DNA from 2 places in the Neisseria sp. P0022.S010 genome. Region 2 is predicted to be linked to the other one. Evidence: riboswitches for the same ligand, from Rfam matches in the RefSeq annotation. Region 2 holds a riboswitch; the other holds the start of a gene.
The links. A riboswitch is a leader RNA that binds a small molecule or an ion and turns the genes downstream of it on or off. The one in region 2 is predicted to bind glycine.
Positions count from the first base shown of each region.

Region 1 (4,830 bases), on a different contig from region 2:
AAGTATCAAGGCCGTCTGAACACATTGACTGCGTGTTTATGATGAAATTTCCCCAGACTTGGGCGGCGCGCCTTGCCCACAAAATCCGCCAAACCAAACGCCTGTCGAAAAAGAGCATTGCCCTTCTGTTTTTGCTGGCAGGATCGGCATTGGTTGCCCTGACGGCTTTGATGTTTGCGTACTTGGCGGATTTGGCTTTGGAATGGAACGCCTTGTTGGTGGGAAAATATCCGTGGTTTGCGTGGGTGGTTTTGCCGCTGGGTTTGCCGCTTTTGGCATGGTTTACGCGAAAATTTGCGCCGTACACTTCCGGCAGCGGTATTCCGCAGGTTATCGCTTCTTTGTCTTTGCCTTATGGCGCGCAGAAAACCCGGTTGATTCGTTTGGGCGAAACCTTTTTCAAAATTCCGCTGACGTTTTGCGCCATGCTGTTGGGCGCGTCTATCGGCAGGGAAGGGCCGTCTGTGCAAGTGGGCGCGGCGGTGATGAACGCTTGGGGCGCGTGGTGTAAAAAGCACGGGCTGGCGTTTAGGGGTATGCAGGAAAACGATTTGATTGCCGCAGGTGCGGCCGGTGGTTTGGCGGCGGCGTTTAACGCGCCTTTGGCCGGTGTGGTCTTTGCCATCGAAGAATTGGGGCGCGGCGTGCTTTTGCGTTGGGAACGTCAAATCCTGATGGGCGTGTTGGCGGCCGGTTTCATCCAAGTGGCGATACAGGGCAACAACCCGTATTTCTCAGGTTTTCAAGGGCATGAGCTGCCAAACATGCTGATGTGGGCTGCGGTGTCGGGCATCGTCTGCGGTGTGGCAGGCGGATTGTTCGGCAGCTTTTTGTATCGCGGCGCGGCAGCATTCGCTCCGGTGCGCTGGCGCAGTTTCATCCGCCGTCATTTGTTGGTGGTCGCCTTTGCAATGGGTATCTTGCTGGCGCTGCTCGGTACGTTTTATCAAGGCAAAACCTATGGCACGGGCTATCACGAAGCCGCCGCCGCACTCAAAGGCGCGTATGAAGCGCCGATCGGCTTGGCCGCCGCAAAATGGGCGGCGACCGTGTTCAGCTACTGGGCAGGTATTCCCGGCGGCATCTTCACGCCGTCGTTAACCATCGGCGCGATGATAGGCGAACACATGGCTTCTTTCGCGCAACTGGGCGACGCGTCCAATGTCGCAGTTTTGCTCTGCATGGCCGCATTCCTTGCCGCCGCGACTCAATCGCCGTTGACCGCCGCCGTGGTGGTCATGGAAATGACGGGCGGACAGAATTTACTGTTTTGGATGTTGCTGACTTGCATCTTCGCTTCGCAAGTATCGCGCCAATTCTCGCCGCATCCGTTTTACCATGCCGCAGGTTTGCGCTTCAGACGGCATATTGAAGCTGAAAGCGGACATGTTCAGCACGAGAAAAAAGAATAGGTCGGTATATAAAAGGCCGTCTGAAAACTAAATTTCAGACGGCCTTTATTATGTCGTTTAAAGCTGTATTACGGTTTACTTAAACAGCAAAATCAGCAGCAAAACAACCGCAATCACACCCAGCCACAGGCTTTGGCGTTGCTGTACTTTAACCAAATGTACATAGGCATCGCGCATTTCCTGCTGGCGGTTTTCATCAATCAGCGCACTGATTTTGCGCGGCAGGGAAGGGATGATTTGCGCCCAATCGGGAACTTCGTTTTTGAGGTTGCGCCAAAGGGCTTTGGGGCCGACCTGTTCGTTCATCCAGCGCACCAAAAACGGTTTGGCGGTTTTCCACAAGTCCAAATCGGGATCGAGCTGGCGGCCCAAGCCTTCGATGTTGAGCAGCGTTTTTTGCAGCAATACCAGCTGCGGCTGGATTTCGACATTGAAGCGGCGGCTGACTTCAAACAGGCGCATCAGCACCAAGCCGAAGGAAATCTGCGAAATCGGTTTGTTGAACACAGGCTCGCACACGGCGCGGACAGCGGCTTCCAATTCTTCCGCACGCGTGTCGGCAGGCACCCAGCCCGATTCGATGTGGGCGGTGGCGACGCGGTGGTAATCGCGGTTAAAGAAGGCGAGGAAGTTGATGGCGAGATAGCGTTTGTCGTAATCGGTCAGCGTGCCGACGATGCCGAAATCGAGGGCGATGTAGCGGTTGTCGGCGGCGACCAGAATATTGCCGGGGTGCATATCGGCATGGAAAAAGCCGTCGCGGAAAACTTGCGTGAAGAAGATTTCCACGCCGTAATCGGCGAGTTTGTGTAAATCAATGCCGTCTGCTTTAAGTTTGGCGATATCGGATACCGGCGTGCCGTCCATCCATTCGATGGTCAGTACATCGCTGGTGCAGTAGTCGTAAAACACCTTCGGCACAATCAGCATATTGCTGTTTTGGAAATTGCGCCCGAGTTGGCTGGCATTGGCGGCTTCGCGCATCAAGTCCAATTCGTCGTGCAGGTATTTGTCAAATTCGGCCACCACTTCGCGCGGCTTCAAACGCTTGCCGTCTGAAAACAAACGTTCCACCCAGCCTGCGCCAAAGCGCATCAGCGACAAATCCTGTTCGATAACGGGCAAAAGGTTGGGGCGCAAGACTTTCACTGCGACCTGTTCGCCAGAATGCAGGCGGGCTTTGTGTACTTGGGCGATGGACGCGCTGGCGACAGGCTCTGTTTCAAATTCCGCGTATAAAGTGTCGATGGATTGGCCCAAAGATTTTTCGATTTGCGAGCGTGAAAGCTGCGCGTCAAACGACGGCACTTTGTCTTGCAGCCTTGCCAGTTCGACCGCGTAATCGTGCGGAATCAAATCGGGACGCGTGGACAATACCTGTCCGAATTTGATGAAAATTGGCCCCAGGCTTTCCAACGCCAAACGCAGGCGCACGGCAGGCGTCTCGTGTTTGAACTTGGACGACTGCGGCAGCATATTGAGGAAAGTCCGCGCCCAACCCGGACGGACCAGCGAGGCAATCAGCTCGGCAAGGCGGTAGCGGTAGAGCGTGCAGAGGATGGTTTTAATGCGTTTGAGGCGGTTCATGATGGACGCAGATAAATCGAAAAAACAGAATTATATAGGAAAAACGGCCAAGGGCTTCAGACGGCCTGAGACTTTTGCAAAAACATTTGCCGCATGGCTAACAATTTTATAAAGGCTAAGGTTTTGCCGCCTCAATAAAAAGACGAATATTCACATCATAAATATTCGTCGGCTACTTGCCCAAACCGCCGATTCAAGACATAATCGGGAAATGTGCAGGAGAGTGTTACACCCAACTACAATGTAACCACCGAAGGCGCAGACACCCTTAAATCGCTCAGGTATCAGGGACTGCACATTGAAACAAACAATCTGGAGAGCGGCGTTAGAATAACGTCCACCGAAGGGGAGAAGGCCGTCTGAACCACCATTCAGACAACCGCGCAAAGCAGTGAGCAGACTGGTTTGCCATCATGCGGATACAGCCGAAAATCTCAGGTTCAAGGACAGATAGGGTCATCCGCGCACAGGTGCGCGGGCGGCATCTGAACAAAAAATCCGGAGAAACTTGAGAATGACTGCTCTGAAAACCACCCCATTTCATCAAGCCCATCAAGATGCAGGCGCGAAGCTGGTCGATTTTGCCGGCTGGGAGCTGCCCATCCATTATGGTTCGCAAATCGCCGAACACGAAGCCGTGCGCACCGACGCAGGCATGTTCGACGTATCCCATATGCTCGTTACCGACGTCGCCGGAGCGAACGCAAAAGCCTTTTTCCGCAAACTGATTGCCAACGACGTTGCCAAACTCGCTTTCGTCGGCAAAGCCCTTTATTCCGCGCTGCTCAACGACAACGGCGGCGTGATTGACGACTTGATCGTTTACCGTACCAACGAAGCCGAAACCCAATACCGCATCGTGTCCAACGGCGCGACCCGTGAAAAAGATACGGCGCAATTCCACAAAGTCGGACAAGAGTTCGGCGTTGCCTTCAATCCGCGCTACGACCTCGGCATGCTTGCCGTACAAGGCCCGAAAGCCATCGAAAAACTCCTGACCGTCAAACCTGAATGGGCAGACGTGATTCGCGGCCTCAAACCGTTCCAAGGTGCAGACTTGGGCAACGACTGGTTTGTCGCCCGCACCGGCTACACCGGTGAAGACGGCGTCGAAGTCATCCTGCCCGGCACTGAAGCCGTCGCATTCTTCAAAGCCCTGCAAGCAGCAGGCGTACAGCCTTGCGGCCTCGGCGCACGCGACACCCTGCGCATGGAAGCCGGTATGAACCTCTATGGCAACGATATGGACGACAATACCAGCCCGCTCGAAGCAGGCATGGGTTGGACGGTTGACTTGAAAGACGAAAGCCGCGATTTCGTCGGTAAAACTGCTTTGCTGGCATTGAAAGAAAAAGGCGTTGCCGTCAAACAGGTCGGCCTGTTGCTCGATAAAGGCGGCATCCTGCGCGCGCATATGGAAGTGTTGACCGACAAAGGCCAAGGAGAAACCACCAGCGGCGTATTCTCGCCAAGCCTGAAACAATCCATCGCCATCGCGCGCGTACCGAAAGACTTTGACGGCGATACCGCCAAAGTGCTGATGCGTGGTAAAGAAGTGGACGTACGCGTACTGAAGCTGCCGTTTGTCCGCAACGGACAGAAACAGTTTTAAACGTTAGATTAGTTTTCGTAACGAGGACGTAATTTACTGTCCTCTTCGAAAATTATGAATTCAAAATGAAATAGGTAACTTTTATGAGAAAAAGTAAGGTTATAACAATTGCAGCTACATTTTGGGTAATAGTTACAGGGTTTGCTTCTGCTAAAGAGATTTATCCTTTTGATTTGGTGAAAAAACAGCCGTATAAAGCAATTTGGGAGCAAGAAGTAT
Region 1 covers NZ_JBQCXF010000200.1:288-5,117, forward strand. The annotation lists gene ACTHUT_RS13635 (chloride channel protein) at 42-1,412, shown strand; gene ubiB (ubiquinone biosynthesis regulatory protein kinase UbiB) at 1,488-2,999, opposite strand; glycine riboswitch at 3,206-3,303, shown strand; gene gcvT (glycine cleavage system aminomethyltransferase GcvT) at 3,514-4,611, shown strand; partial or broken gene ACTHUT_RS13650 (hypothetical protein) at 4,695-4,830, shown strand, end outside.
Region 1: another riboswitch for glycine. It lies ahead of gcvT (glycine cleavage system aminomethyltransferase GcvT); the one in region 2 lies ahead of gcvT (glycine cleavage system aminomethyltransferase GcvT).

Region 2 (14,965 bases):
GCCGTCTTCGCCGCGCACGGCATCGGGACGTTCGACGGTAAAGAGGCGGTCGTACAGACGGACTTTGATTTCGGCGGCGTGTTCGGCAGACACCCAGTGAATCACGCCTTTGACTTTGCGGCCTTCGGGATTTTTGCCCAAGGTATCGTGGTCGATGCTGCATTTGAGTTCAACCACATTGCCTGCTTCGTCTTTTACTACTTCATCGCACTTGATGACATAGCCGTGGCGCAAGCGCACTTCACCGCCGGGAATCAGGCGTTTGAAGCCTTTGGGCGGATTTTCGGCAAAGTCGTCGGCTTCGATGTAGATGGTTTGGGAAACAGGCACTTCGCGATCGCCCATTTCTTCGTGGTTCGGATGGAACGTGGCACGGCGGCTTTGGGTTTTGCCGGCTTCAAAGTTGGTCAGGGTGACTTTGAGCGGGTTCAAAACCGCCATCAGGCGCGGTGCGGAGTTTTCCAGCTCTTCACGAATCGCGCCTTCCAACACGCTCATATCGACGATGTTTTCAGATTTGGAAATACCGGCGCGTTTGGCAAACAAGCGCAGGCCTTCCGGCGTGTAGCCGCGGCGGCGCATACCGGAAATGGTCGGCATACGCGGATCATCCCAGCCGGCAACGTGGCCGTCTGAAACCAGTTGGTTCAGCTTGCGTTTGGACGTGATGGAATACAGAAGCTCCAAACGGGAAAACTCGTATTGGCGCGGACGCGTGGCGTGCGGCGCAGGAATGTTGTCCAACACCCAGTCGTACAGTGGACGGTGTGCTTCAAATTCGAGTGTACACAAGGAATGCGTGATGCCTTCGATGGCATCGGAAATGCAATGCGTGTAATCGTACATCGGGTAGATGCACCATTTGTCGCCGGTGTTGTGGTGATGGGCGCGGCGGATGCGGTAGATGACGGGGTCGCGCATATTAATGTTGCCTGATGCCATGTCAATTTTCAGGCGCAGGGTTTTGCTGCCGTCGGGGAATTCGCCGTTTTTCATGCGCGTAAACAGGTCGAGGTTTTCTTCGACGCTGCGGTCGCGATAAGGGCTGTTTTTGCCCGCTTCAGTCAGCGTGCCGCGGTATTCGCGCATTTCTTCGGGCGTCAAATCATCGACATAGGCCTTGCCGTCTTTGATTAAACCGACGGCGTAGTCATACAGCTGGTCGAAATAGTTGGAAGCGAAACGCGGTTCGCCCGCCCAATGGAAACCAAGCCACTCAACGTCTTCTTTGATGGCGTTGACGTATTCGTCGTTTTCTTTTTCGGGGTTGGTGTCATCGAAACGCAGGTTGCACAAGCCGTCATAAATATAAGCCAAACCGAAGTTTAAGCAGATGGATTTGGCGTGACCGATGTGCAGGTAGCCGTTGGGTTCGGGCGGGAAGCGGGTTTGAATGGCTTCGTGTTTGCCGCTTTTTAGGTCTTCTTCGATGATAGTGCGGATAAAGTGGTTGTCCGCGAATTGGTCTTTATTGAGCATGGTCGGGAGCTATCTGAAAATATTATGTCGTACCGATTTTACCTGAAAACAGGACGGCTTTACAGTAAATACAAGTCACAGAGGTCGTCCGAAAACCATTTCAGACGACCTCTGCATGGGTAATTATGAATCTGATGGAAGATTGGAATGGTTGGAAGTATTGTCTTCCATACGTTTGGGTGCCATTGATGAATCGATCAACTTGACCAGCAGATTAATCAACAGAACGATACCTAAAATAATCAAAAGTGCGATTGGGTAAAAAATCCAAAGCAAACCGGCATTGCCGATAAAAGACCAGCTCATAGACGCCCAAAATGCTTGAAGCGAGGATTTTTCCAAAGAGAGCAGCTTGGTGCGGGCTGCGGTGGCGATAATGGAAGCAATCAGCGAGATGCCATAGAATAAAGGCAACACAAACCACAAATCACCTGAACCGTGCCGAATGTAAGCGAGCTCATCGAGCACCTCTATCATATACCAAACCCAAACGATGGCTGTCGCCCACAAGCTGCCCGCCAACGTAGCGGGACGCAAACGCCGGTAAAACAGAGCATAAACCAGATTCGCCGAGACAAGCATCAACATACCGGCAATCAATGTGCTGTCAAAACCTTCAGGACCTACCAGATAGAACCATATCGAAGTAGTGATGATAATAACGATACTGCCTGCCAATGAAAGGCCGGCAAATTTTTTTTCGCTAATACGGGGAAAATTCATCTTTACTGCTTTTCAAAACTGTTCTCCTGAATCAAAGAACATTTATGGACGGATGATTGGATTTCAGACGGCCTACTCATCAAATAACAGCCATCTGAAAATGCCTCCCCATTGTACCCGAATTTCATTAATTTTTTATAACAACCGAACTCAAAGCGGCATAAGTTCGGCAACCTGCCACGCCACGCCGCGCTCATTTAGGGTTTTCTGCATGGCGGCGGATGGTGTGCGGTCGGTAAATAGCTTATCAAATGCGCCGATATCGCCCAGTCTGACCAGGGCATTGCTGTTAAACTTGCTGTGATCGACGCCGAGATAGCGCACGCGGGCATTGTTCACCATCGCCTGCATGACGCTGACTTCCTTGTAATCGTCATCCAAAAGCGAGCCGTCGTTTTCTATGCCGTGGGTACTCATGATGGCATAGTCGACTTTGAATTGGTTGATGAAATCGACGGTCGCCACGCCCGTAATGCCGCCATCCAAGGGGCGGACCACGCCGGAAGCGATGATAACCGTGTAGTCGGTACGCGCCGCGGTGATGGAGGCGGCGTAAATGTTGTTGGTGATAATCCGCAGGTTTTTACGCTGTCTAACCAACTCGGCAGCGACGGCTTCCATGGTTGTGCCGATGCTGATAAAGAGCGAGGCATTGTCGGGAATGGTGGAAGCAATCAGCCTGGCAATGGCGTTTTTTTCCTGTTGCTGATGGTTGCGCCGCTCCTGCCCTGCCGTTACGACTGAAACGTCGCCCAAAGACGCGCCGCCGTGATAGCGTTTGAGTTGTCCGGTTTCGCTCAATTCCTGCACATCGCGGCGTATGGTTTGCGGCGTCACATCCAAATTCGCTGCCAGCTCTTCCACCGTCATGAAGTTATGTTCGCGGATAAGGGTGAGGATATGTTCGTGTCTTTGGATTTTGGGTTTCATGGCGTTTTGCTTTGCAGGGATAAACCAATGGCCGTCTGAATATTTCAGACGGCCTTTTTATTGTCAAACCGATTACATTTCGAGTTTCTGTTCCAAGCGTTCGATGCACGCGCTCAAGTGGCGGCGCATGACTTTGGTCACACGGTTGCGCTTGCCTGCCAACAACAAATCGAGGATTTCTCGGTGTTCATGGTGCGAATTTGAATCGATGTTGCGCTTTTCTTTGCGAAGCGGATCGGAAACAGCCACAATCAATGAAGAACGTGCACACAAGGTATTCATGATTTCAAACAGGACATCGTTGTCCAGCAGCCGCGCCAATTCGACATGGAAGGCATTGGACAGGCGGTTCCAACCCACGCGGTCGCCGCTTTCGGAGGCTGCGCCCTCTTGCTCAATCATAGAGTAAAGCGGTTTCAAACGCGTTTCCAAATCAGGCATATCGATGAGGACGCTCAGAATCATGCTTTCCATTTCGATACGCGTGTTGAACACGTCTTTCATTTCTTTCAAGTCCGGCACATGGACAAATGCGCCGCGATTGGGCTGCAAATCGACGATTTTGTCGTGTGCCAAAAGCGATAATGCGCCACGCACGGTATTGCGCGAGCAAACCATTTGTCGGCAAAGCTCGGACTCGGTCAGTTTTTTACCCGGCAGCAGCAGATGGTCGGTAATCCCGTCCAAAATCAATGCGTACACGCGGAAGAGCTCGGAATCGTGACGCTCTTCCAAAATAAGCGATGAAGTTGCAGGCGCAACGTTGGTATTATTTTCGTAATCCATAATGTTTCCCCAGTATTTGTGTTGAGGCGCAATGGCTTGCAGACCTGCATATTTCAGGGTTGGTTAAAATATAATTAAAAATTGTTGACAATGTTAAACGAAACTTGCACAATGAGGTCAACAAGCCAAGTTATAAAGGCTGATAGAGAGAGAGAAAAAGGAATAAAAAGCAAGCAGATATATTCATGTTAATGCGTGAATATATCTGCTTTTTTGTGGGCAGCCGTTTCACGCTCCGGCTTTTTCCTTGAAAACCGCCCTATTCTGCTTCGACAATTTCGAAGCTGTGGCTCATTTTTGCCGCTTTGCCCAGCATAATCGATGCGGAGCAATATTTTTCGGCAGACATCTGTACGGCGCGTTCAATCGCGCTTTCTTGCAAATCCCGACCATACACTTTGAAATGGATATGGATTTCGGTAAACACGCGCGGCGCGGTGTCGGCGCGTTTGGCAGTCACTTCGGCACGGCAGTCGGTAATTCTTTGGCGTTGTTTCTCGGCAATCATCACCACATCGATGCTGGAGCAGCCTGCTACACCCAACAACAGCATTTCCATCGGGCTGGGGCCGCGTTTGACTTCGCCTTCAGCCGCCGCGCCTTCCATTACGACGCTGTGTCCGTTTGCCGTTGTACCGACGAAGCACATTCCGTCTATCCATTTTGAGGTAACTTGCATGGTGTCTTTTTTATCCGTAAAAGCATTAATCCGATATTGTAAACAATTCCTAGTAATAAACCTAGTCAGGCCGTCTGAAAAATACAATCAATTACAATCGGGCCGAACGCGTTATTCGTCCCGATACGCCCAATGGTTGACTGGCCCGTGCCCTGCCCCGATGCCCAAAGGATGGGAAATGGCGGCGGCAATATAGTTTTTTGCCGTTTGAACCGCCTCGGGCACGCTAAACCCTTTTGCCAGCTCGGCAGCAATGCAGGCCGAAAACGTGCAGCCTGTGCCATGCGTATGCGGCGTTGGGAAACGTTTGCTGTTCAGCTCGATGGTTTCGTTTGGCGTAAACAGCCAGTCGGTGCAATATTCGCTTTGACTGTCGGCAAGATGGCCGCCTTTAATCACCACATTTTTCACACCCCAATCCTGAAGAATTTTAGCGGCGCGTTCCGCATCTTGGCGGTTTTCAATATTAATACCCGTCAAGGCCTGCGCTTCGGGCAGATTGGGGGTCAATACGTCCGTATGCGGCAGCAGCAGGCGTTTCATGGCTTCGACGGCTGAATTTTCCAACAACGGCGCGCCGCCTTTGGCAATCATGACCGGGTCCAACACGCGTTTGCCGAAATCGCATTCGGCGGTTTGTTCCGCTACGCATTCGATGATTTCCGCCGTACCCAGCATGCCGATTTTATAGGCGCGGATTTGAAAATCCTCCTGAATCGCGGCAATCTGCGCGGCAATCATGTCGGTCGGTATCGGATGCACCGCCGATACGCCCAAAGTATTTTGTGCAGTAACCGCGGTCAGTACGCTGGTACCGAACACGCCACGCATTTGAAATGTCTTCAAATCCGCCTGTATGCCTGCGCCGCCGCCGGAATCGGAACCGGCAATCGTCAGCGTTTGAATAAAAAGTTCGTCCATCGTGTCCTCCTTGTTTTTCAGACGGCCTTTTGCTTATCGTTGTTGAAAGCCGTTTTGGTTTTATCCGCAAACAAAGGCATGCGCCGTCTATCTTTCCGAAAGCCTTATTTGTTGTTTTACCCAAAACAAACGTACGTTCTCGGGCGGAATATCTTAACAAACAAAAGGCCGTCTGAAAACTATTTTCATTTTCAGACGGCCTGTTCAATGTTAAACCTATTCAGGCTTAATCTTCGTATGCGTCAATCGGCAAGCAGGAGCAAACCAGATTGCGGTCGCCATAGACCTCATCCAAACGTTTCACGCTCGGCCAGAATTTGTTTTCACGCACGAACGGCAGCGGGAAGACGGCTTCTTCGCGGGAATACGGATGCGCCCATTCACCGGTTACGTCGGCGGCGGTGTGCGGGGCGTTGACCAGCGGATTGTCGTCTTTCGGCCATTCGCCGCGCTCGACTTTCAGCACTTCCTGTTTGATTTGTTTCAGGGCAGCGATGAAGCGGTCGAGTTCGGCTTTGCTTTCGCTCTCGGTCGGCTCGATCATCAGCGTGCCGGCAACGGGGAAGGAAACCGTCGGCGCGTGGAAACCGTAGTCCATCAGGCGTTTGGCAATGTCGGTTTCTGTGATGCCGCTTTCGGCTTTGAGCGGACGCAAATCAACGATACATTCATGTGCGACGCGGCCGTTTTTGCCTGCATACAGAATCGGATAATCTTCGCTCAGGCGTTTGGCGACGTAGTTGGCATTGAGCAATGCCCAGCGCGTTGCCTGTTCCATGCCTTGTTTGCCCATCATGGTCAGGTACATCCAAGTAATCGGCAGGATGGACGCAGAACCGAAGGCCGCAGCAGCAACGGCGGTTTGGTCGGCACTGGCGCTGTGGGTGTCGGTCAAGGCGTGTCCCGGTGCAAACGGAGCGAGGTGGGCTTTCAAACCGATAGGGCCGACGCCCGGGCCGCCGCCGCCGTGAGGGATACAGAAGGTTTTGTGCAGGTTCATGTGCAACACGTCCGCACCGACCTCCGCAGGCTGCATGATGCCGATTTGGGCGTTGAGGTTGGCGCCGTCCATGTAAACCTGTCCGCCGTTTTCATGGATGATGCGGCAGATGTCGCGGATGCCTTCTTCGTACACGCCGTGGGTGGACGGGTAGGTAATCATGATGGCGGACAAAGCGTCGCGGTGTTGCTCGGCTTTGGCTTTCAAATCGTCGATGTTGACGTTGCCGTGTTCGTCGGTATCAACGACGACGACTTTCAAACCCAGCATGGCGGCAGTGGCGGGGTTGGTGCCGTGGGCGGATTTGGGAATCAGGCAGATGTTGCGGTGTCCCTCGCCGTTGGCTTCTTGATAGCGGCGGATGGAGAGCATGCCGCTGTATTCACCCTGCGCGCCGGAGTTGGGCTGGAAGGAAATTGCGTCAAAGCCGGTGATGGCTTTCAGGCTGTTTTCCATGTCGGTCAAGAGTTCGCGGTAGCCTGCGGCTTGGTCTTTGGGGGCGTAGGGGTGGATGTCGGTGAACTCTGCCCAAGTAATCGGCAACATTTCTGCAGTCGCATTGAGCTTCATGGTGCAGCTACCGAGCGAAATCATGCTGCGGTTCATCGCCAAATCGCGGTCTTCGAGTTTTTTCAGGTAGCGCAACATTTCGTGTTCGGTGTGGTAACGGTTGAACACGGGATGTTGCAGAATGTCGTCCTGACGCAGCAACTCGGCGTTCAGACGGCCTTTGACGTCATCGGCAAATGTAGCCGTATCCTTGCCGGTAAACGCGCGGTACAAATCGGTTAAATCTTCGCGTGTCGAAGTTTCATGGAATGCAGCCGCAACTTGAGTATCGTTGACGCGGCGCAGGTTGTAACCCGACTTCAAAGCAGCGGCAAACACTTGGTCTGCTTTCTCTTTGCTGCCGAAATCAACGGTAACGGTATCGAAGAAGACTTTGTGAACCACATTCAGGCCGTCTGAAACCAGCGCATCGGCAAAGGCAGAAGCCAGCGCGTGAATACGGTTGGCGATGCGTTTCACGCCTTCGGGGCCGTGGTAAACGGCGTACATGCCGGCCAAGTTCGCCAGCAATGCTTGTGCGGTACAAATATTGGATGTCGCTTTTTCGCGGCGGATGTGTTGCTCGCGGGTGGACAAAGCCATGCGCAAGGCAGGTTTGCCCGATGCGTCTTTGGATACGCCGATGATGCGGCCCGGGGCGGAACGTTTGAACTCGTCTTTAAACGCAAAATAAGCAGCGTGCGGCCCGCCGAAGCCCATCGGTACGCCGAAGCGTTGGGTGTTGCCCAAAGCAATATCCGCGCCCAATTCGGCAGGCGATTTCAGCAAAACCAAGCTCATGATGTCGGCGGCAACGGCAACGATTGTGCCTTTGGCTTTCAGACGGCCGATAACGTCCTGCAAGTCTTGCACGTCGCCGTCTTTGCCGACGTATTGGAACAGCGCGCCAAAGTATTCGCCTTCATCCGCTTGGGCAAAATCGCCGACCACCAGCTCAAAGCCGAAATATTTGGCGCGGGTTTTCATCACGTCCAACGTCTGCGGATAAACGCGCTCGTCCACAAAGAAACGCTCGGATTTCACCTTGCCCACGCGATGCGCCATCGCCATCGCTTCGGCGGCGGCGGTCGCCTCGTCCAACAAAGACGCGCCTGCCACAGGGAAACCGGTCAAATCGATACACACTTGTTGGAAGTTCAGCAACGCTTCCAAACGACCCTGCGCGATTTCCGCCTGATACGGCGTGTAGGCGGTGTACCAGCCCGGATTTTCCAACACGTTGCGCAAAATCACGTTCGGCACGCGGGTCGGGTAATAGCCCAAACCGATATAGGACTTGTTGATCACGTTTTTCGACGCAATGCCTTTCAATTTCGCCAATGCGTCCGCCTCGGTCAAGGCTTCGGGCAAATCGAGTTCGGACGGCATACGGATGCTTTGCGGCACGGTGTTGCCGACAAAATCGTCCATGCTCTTCTCGCCGAGCGCTTCCAAAAGCGCAGCCTCGTCGCCAAAGCTCAAATGGCGCGCGGCAAATTCGTTCGGGTTGAATAATTCAGATAGTTTCATTTCTACTCCTTTTTTGTTATCGGTATCAAAACCGCTTTTTCTTTCAGATGTTGTTTCAGACGGCCTCCGCCCACTTCGGACGACATGCCAATATTTCCCTATAAACCGGACAGCTTTCCGCATGCGCGCCGGGCAGGTAGCCGGTACTCATCAGAAATTCGCCGACGATTTCGCCGCCGACAAATTTGAAATGTTTTTTAAACAGCTTCACCCATTCAGCCTTGTCGAGCGGATGGTGTGCATCCAGCCAGTTTTTGAATGAGCCGTATTCTTGCTGTATTTGTTTGATTTGTCGCGCGTTATAAATGGCTGCATTAATTTTCAGGCGATTGCGGACGATGCCTGTATCGGCAAGCAGCCGCTCAATATCGGCTTCGTCAAATGCGGCGACCGTCTCGATGTCGAAACCTTTAAATGCCGTCTGAAATGCCTGCTGCTTCTTCAGCATCAGCGTCCAACTCAATCCTGCCTGATTGATTTCCAACACCAGCCGCTCAAACAATTCATTGTCGTCCTCAATCGGAAAACCGTATTGCGTGTTGTGATAATGTTGGTTGGGGTTGTCCGTATCGTTGGGTAGCGTGGCGACAAATTCGCAGTAATTCATGTTTATTGAGGAAAAATTGAAACAAAGGCCGTCTGAAAGTATTTTTCAGACGACCTAAGACCTGCACCATCAAACAGGCGTAAAACCTGTTTGGATGTTTGCAAAAATCAAGCTACTTCGCCTGCGTATTGTTCGGCAGTCAACAGACCGTCGTAATCGGCAGGGTTGGCAGGTTTGATTTTGAAGAACCAGCCTGCGCCGTAAGGGTCGCTGTTGGCAGTTTCCGGCGCGCTGGGCAAATCTTCGTTGACGGCAACGACTTCGCCTGCAATCGGCGCGTATACGTCGGACGCTGCTTTCACAGACTCAACCACACCGGCTTGCTCTTCGGCAGCCAGGTTTGCACCGACTTCGGGCAGCTCGACGAACACGATGTCGCCCAACAGCTCTTGCGCGTGGTGGGTAATACCGACAGTGATGGTACCGTCTTCTTCAAGGCGCAGCCATTCGTGGCTGGCAACGTATTTCAGTTCGGCTGGGATGTTGCTCATGGTTTGATTCTCCATTGATAGGGGTTATTTTCAGACGGCCTCTGCACAGCTTAGCGTGCGCAGATACCTCGTGCGATTAATTCTTCTAAGCGTCCGTAATGGACGGCAATCATATTGTTTTTATCTTGTTCCAATTTTTGTTTTTGGGCGGAAGGAAGTTTAGGGGATGCAGAATAATCCAAATATGCTTCGTTTATCTTGCGCTTGTTACTTGCCATTATGCCGCTTGCGCGGAATACAACGATTCCTTGTTTGGAATTCATATTGTCTGCAATGGCAACCTTCAGGCCTTTGCTGCGGTAATCTGCACAAATGCCTGTAACAGCCGATACTTTATCCACTTCAACTGTTCCCGCATAACGGCTGAACGCAAACAGGGTAAATGATTTCGCTTGCGACAACGATTTCAGGTCGGAAGCACGGCTTCTACCCTTGTTATCTTGCACGGCAATACTCAAATCATCATTCATGCGGATAATATCAAGAGCATATTCCCCGTCTATCGTTACCTCGCCGACAATCTTTCCATTGCCACCAACGGTTTTCATAAATGTTGCAGTACGGGATTTTCCTTCTGTATCGAAAAACATCAATCCGCGCTCGCCGGCAGACGAAGCGCAAGCCGATAACATAAATACCAACAATAAATTGCAGAAGGTTGCTTTCATAGGAAATAACAATTCCTTAAAACCTGCTTTCAGACGGCCCTTAATAAATAAAGGCCGTCTGAAACGATATTAATCAAACTGTTTTTGACCGTTGCGCACAAACGGCAGCTTCAGTACGCGCACATCGACTTCTTTGCCGCGAATCAGCACTTTGGCGGTATCGCCGTCAAAATCTTTCGGCACGCGAGCGATGGCGATGGATTGTTTCAGGCTGGGCGAGAATACGCCGCTGGTGGTTTCGCCTTTACCTTTGTCGGTCAACACTTCCATATGCGCGCGCAGGATGCCGCCTTTGTCGAGCAGCAAACCGACTTGTTTGACGGCAACACCTTTTTCTTTCAATGCCAGCAAGGCGGCTTTGCCGACGAAGTCGCGGTTTTCGTCTTTCAAATCGACCGTCCAACCCATGCCTGCTTCGAGCGGGCTGGTGTCGTCGTCCATATCGTTGCCGTAGAGGTTCATGCCGGCTTCCATGCGCAGGGTGTCGCGTGCGCCGAGACCGCAGGGCTGTACGCCTGCTGCTTGCAGGGCTTTGAAGAATGCGACGGCTTCGGTGCCGGGCAGGATGACTTCGACGCCGTCTTCGCCGGTGTAACCGGTGCGGGCGACAAACCAATCGTTGCCCAAATCCGCGCCTTGGAATGGTTTCAGGTTGTGGACGACATCCGCCCATTCGGGTTTGACGGTCAGGAGTTTTTCAATGGCTTTAGGGCCTTGCACGGCAAGCATACCGAGGTCGTAACGAGGGTTGAAGGCGACGCCGAATTCTTGTCCGACTTTGTGGAACTGGGCGGTGTCTTTCTCGCGGGTCGCGCCGTTGGATACGATGCGGTATTGGGTTTCGGCTTCGTTGGTGCGGTAAACGATCAAGTCGTCAATCACACCACCGTTGTCGTTGAGCAGCGCGGAATAAAGGGCTTTGCCGACGAAGGCAAGTTTGGCAACGTCGTTGGCAATCAGTTTGCGGAAAAAGGCTTTGGCGTTCGCTCCGGCGACATCGGTAACGAGCATGTGGGATACGTCGAACATACCTGCGTCGGTGCGCACAGCTTCGTGTTCGGCGATTTGCGAACCATAATGGATGGGCAGCTCCCAGCCGGCAAAATCGACCAGCTTCGCGCCTGCATCTTGATGGGCTTGGTGAAACGGGGTGGTTTTCAGGGCAGTCATTCTCAGCTTCTCCGGATTTATTGTTCAGATGCCGTCCGCACATAAACAGCGCGGAAGACCCTATCTGTCCTTGAACCTGAGATTTTCGGCATACCCGCTTGATGGCAAACCAGTCTGCTCACTGCTTTGCGCGGTTGTCTGAATGGTGGTTCAGACGGCCTTCTCCCCTTCGGTGGACGTTATTCAAACGCCGCTCTCCAGATTGTTTGTTTCAATGTGCAGTCCCTGATACCTGAGCGATTTAAGGGTGTCTGCGCCTTCGGTGGCTACATGTAGTTGTGTGTAGCTCTCTCCTGCACATGCTCCGATTATGGCTTGAATCGGCGGTTTGGGCAAGTGGCCGACGAATATTTATGATGTGAATATTCATCTTTTTATCAAAACGGCCGACCGCAAACCTTTGCGAAATTGCCGGATATGCGGCAAACATTTTTGCAAAAGTCTCAGGCCGTCTGAAGCCCTTATCCGTTTTTCCTATATAATTCTGTTTTTTCGATTTATCCGCGCCCACTATGAACCGCCTCAAACGCATCAAAACCATCCTCTGCACGCTCTACCGCTACCGCCTCGCCGAGCTGATTGCCTCGCTGGTCCGTCCGGGTTGGGCGCGGACTTTTCTCAATATGCTGCCGCAGTCGTCCAAGTTCAAACACGAGACGCCTGCCGTACGCCTGCGTTTGGCTTTGGAAAGCCTGGGGCCGATTTTCATCAAATTCGGACAGGTATTGTCCACGCGCCCCGACTTGATTCCGCATGATTACGCGGTCGAACTGGCCAGGTTGCAAGACAAAGTGCCGCCGTTTGACGCGCAGCTTTCACGCTCGCAAATCGAAAAATCACTGGGGCAATCCATCGAAACGCTGTACGCGGAATTTGAAACCGAACCTGTCGCCAGCGCGTCCATCGCCCAAGTACACAAAGCCCGCCTGCATTCGGGCGAACAGGTCGCAGTGAAAGTTTTGCGCCCTAACCTTTTGCCCGTTATCGAACAGGATTTGTCGCTGATGCGCTTTGGTGCAGGCTGGGTGGAGCGTTTGTTTTCAGACGGCAAGCGTTTGAAGCCGCGCGAAGTGGTGGCCGAATTTGACAAATACCTGCACGACGAATTGGACTTGATGCGCGAAGCCGCCAATGCCAGCCAGCTCGGTCGCAACTTCCAAAACAGCGATATGCTGATTGTGCCGAAGGTATTTTACGACTACTGCACCAGCGACGTACTGACCATCGAATGGATGGACGGCACGCCAGTATCGGACATCGCCAAACTCAAAGCCGACGGCATCGATTTGCATAAACTTGCCGATTACGGCGTGGAAATCTTCTTCACGCAAGTTTTCCGCGACGGTTTTTTCCACGCGGATATGCACCCCGGCAATATTTTGGTCGCCGCCGACAACCGCTACATCGCCCTCGATTTCGGCATCGTCGGCACGCTGACCGACTACGACAAACGCTATCTCGCCATCAACTTCCTCGCCTTTTTCAACCGCGATTACCACCGCGTCGCCACCGCCCACATCGAATCGGGCTGGGTACCTGCCGACACGCGTGCGGAAGAATTGGAAGCTGCCGTCCGTGCCGTGTGCGAGCCGGTGTTCAACAAACCGATTTCGCAAATTTCCTTCGGCTTGGTGCTGATGCGCCTGTTTGAAGTCAGCCGCCGCTTCAATGTCGAAATCCAGCCGCAGCTTGTGTTGCTGCAAAAAACGCTGCTCAACATCGAAGGATTGGGCCGCCAGCTTGATCCCGATTTGGATTTGTGGAAAACCGCCAAACCGTTTTTGGTGAAATGGATGAACGAACAGGTCGGCCCCAAAGCCCTTTGGCGCAACCTCAAAAACGAAGCCCCCGACTGGGCGCAAATCATCCCTTCCCTGCCGCGCAAAATCAATGCGTTGGTTGATGAAAACCGCCAACAGGAAATGCGCGATGCCTATGTGCATTTGGTCAAAGTGCAACAACGCCAAAGCCTGTGGCTGGGTATGATTGCGGTTGTGTTGCTGCTGATTTTGCTGTTTAAATAAACCGCAATACAGCTTTAAACGACATATAAAAGGCCGTCTGAAATCTGATTTTCAGACGGCCTTTTATATGCCTATCTATTCTTTTTTCTCGTGCTGAACATGTCCGCTTTCGGCTTCGATATGCCGTCTGAAGCGCAAACCTGCGGCATGGTAAAACGGATGCGGCGAGAATTGGCGCGAGACTTGCGAAGCGAAGATGCACGTCAGCAGCATCCAAAACAGCAAATTCTGTCCGCCCGTCATTTCCATTACCACTACGGCGGCGGTCAACGGCGATTGGGTCGCGGCGGCAAGGAATGCGGCCATGCAGAGCAAAACCGCGACATTGGACGCGTCGCCCAGTTGCGCGAAAGAGGCTATGTGTTCGCCTATCATCGCGCCGATGGTTAACGACGGCGTAAAGATACCGCCGGGAATGCCTGCCCAATAGCTGAACACGGTTGCCGCCCATTTTGCGGCGGCCAAGCCGATTGGTGCTTCATACGCACCTTTGAGTGCGGCTGCGGCTTCGTGATAGCCCGTGCCATAGGTTTTGCCTTGATAAAACGTACCGAGCAGCGCCAGCAAAATGCCCATTACAAAGGCAACCACCAACAAATGACGGCGGATGAAACTGCGCCAGCGCACCGGTGCGAATGCCGCCGCGCCGCGATACAAAAAGCTGCCGAACAATCCGCCTGCCACGCCGCAGACGATGCCCGACACTGCGGCCCACATCAGCATGTTTGGCAGCTCATGCCCTTGAAACCCTGAAAAATACGGGTTGTTGCCCTGTATCGCCACTTGAATGAAACCGGCCGCCAACACGCCCATCAGGATTTGGCGCTCCCAACGCAAAATCACGCCGCGCCCCAATTCTTCGATGGCAAACACCACGCCGGCCAAAGGCGCGTTAAACGCCGCCGCCAAACCGCCGGCCGCGCCTGCGGCAATCAAATCGTTTTCCTGCATGCCCCTAAACGCCAGCCCGTGCTTTTTACACCACGCGCCCCAAGCGTTCATGACCGCCGCACCCACTTGTACAGACGGCCCTTCCCTACCGATCGACGCCCCCAAAATCATGCCTAAAAACGTCAGCGGAATCTTAAAAAAGGTTTCGCCCAGACGAATCAGACGGGTTTTCTGCGCGCCATACGGCAAAGACAACGAAGCGATGACCTGCGGAATTCCGCTGCCGGAAGTGTACGGCGCAAATTTGCGCGTAAACCACGCCAAAAGTGGCAAGCCCAGCGGCAAGGCCACCCATGCAAACCACGGATATTTCCCTACCAACAAGGCATTCCATTCCAAAGCCAAATCCGCCAAACGCGCAAACAGCAAAGCCGTCAGGGCAACCAGCGCCGAGCCTGCCAGCAAAAACAGAAAAGCCATGCTTTTTTTCGACAGGCGTTTGGTTTGGCGGATTTTG
Region 2 covers NZ_JBQCXF010000022.1:10,785-25,749, forward strand. The annotation lists gene ACTHUT_RS04380 (glutamine--tRNA ligase/YqeY domain fusion protein) at 1-1,479, opposite strand, end outside; gene ACTHUT_RS04385 (hypothetical protein) at 1,603-2,202, opposite strand; gene ACTHUT_RS04390 (DeoR/GlpR family DNA-binding transcription regulator) at 2,353-3,132, opposite strand; gene ACTHUT_RS04395 (GntR family transcriptional regulator) at 3,205-3,918, opposite strand; gene ACTHUT_RS04400 (OsmC family protein) at 4,178-4,597, opposite strand; gene thiD (bifunctional hydroxymethylpyrimidine kinase/phosphomethylpyrimidine kinase) at 4,709-5,518, opposite strand; gene gcvP (aminomethyl-transferring glycine dehydrogenase) at 5,745-8,597, opposite strand; gene ACTHUT_RS04415 (DNA-3-methyladenine glycosylase I) at 8,653-9,204, opposite strand; gene gcvH (glycine cleavage system protein GcvH) at 9,312-9,710, opposite strand; gene ACTHUT_RS04425 (hypothetical protein) at 9,746-10,285, opposite strand; gene gcvT (glycine cleavage system aminomethyltransferase GcvT) at 10,433-11,533, opposite strand; glycine riboswitch at 11,743-11,839, opposite strand; gene ubiB (ubiquinone biosynthesis regulatory protein kinase UbiB) at 12,046-13,557, shown strand; gene ACTHUT_RS04440 (chloride channel protein) at 13,633-14,965, opposite strand, start outside.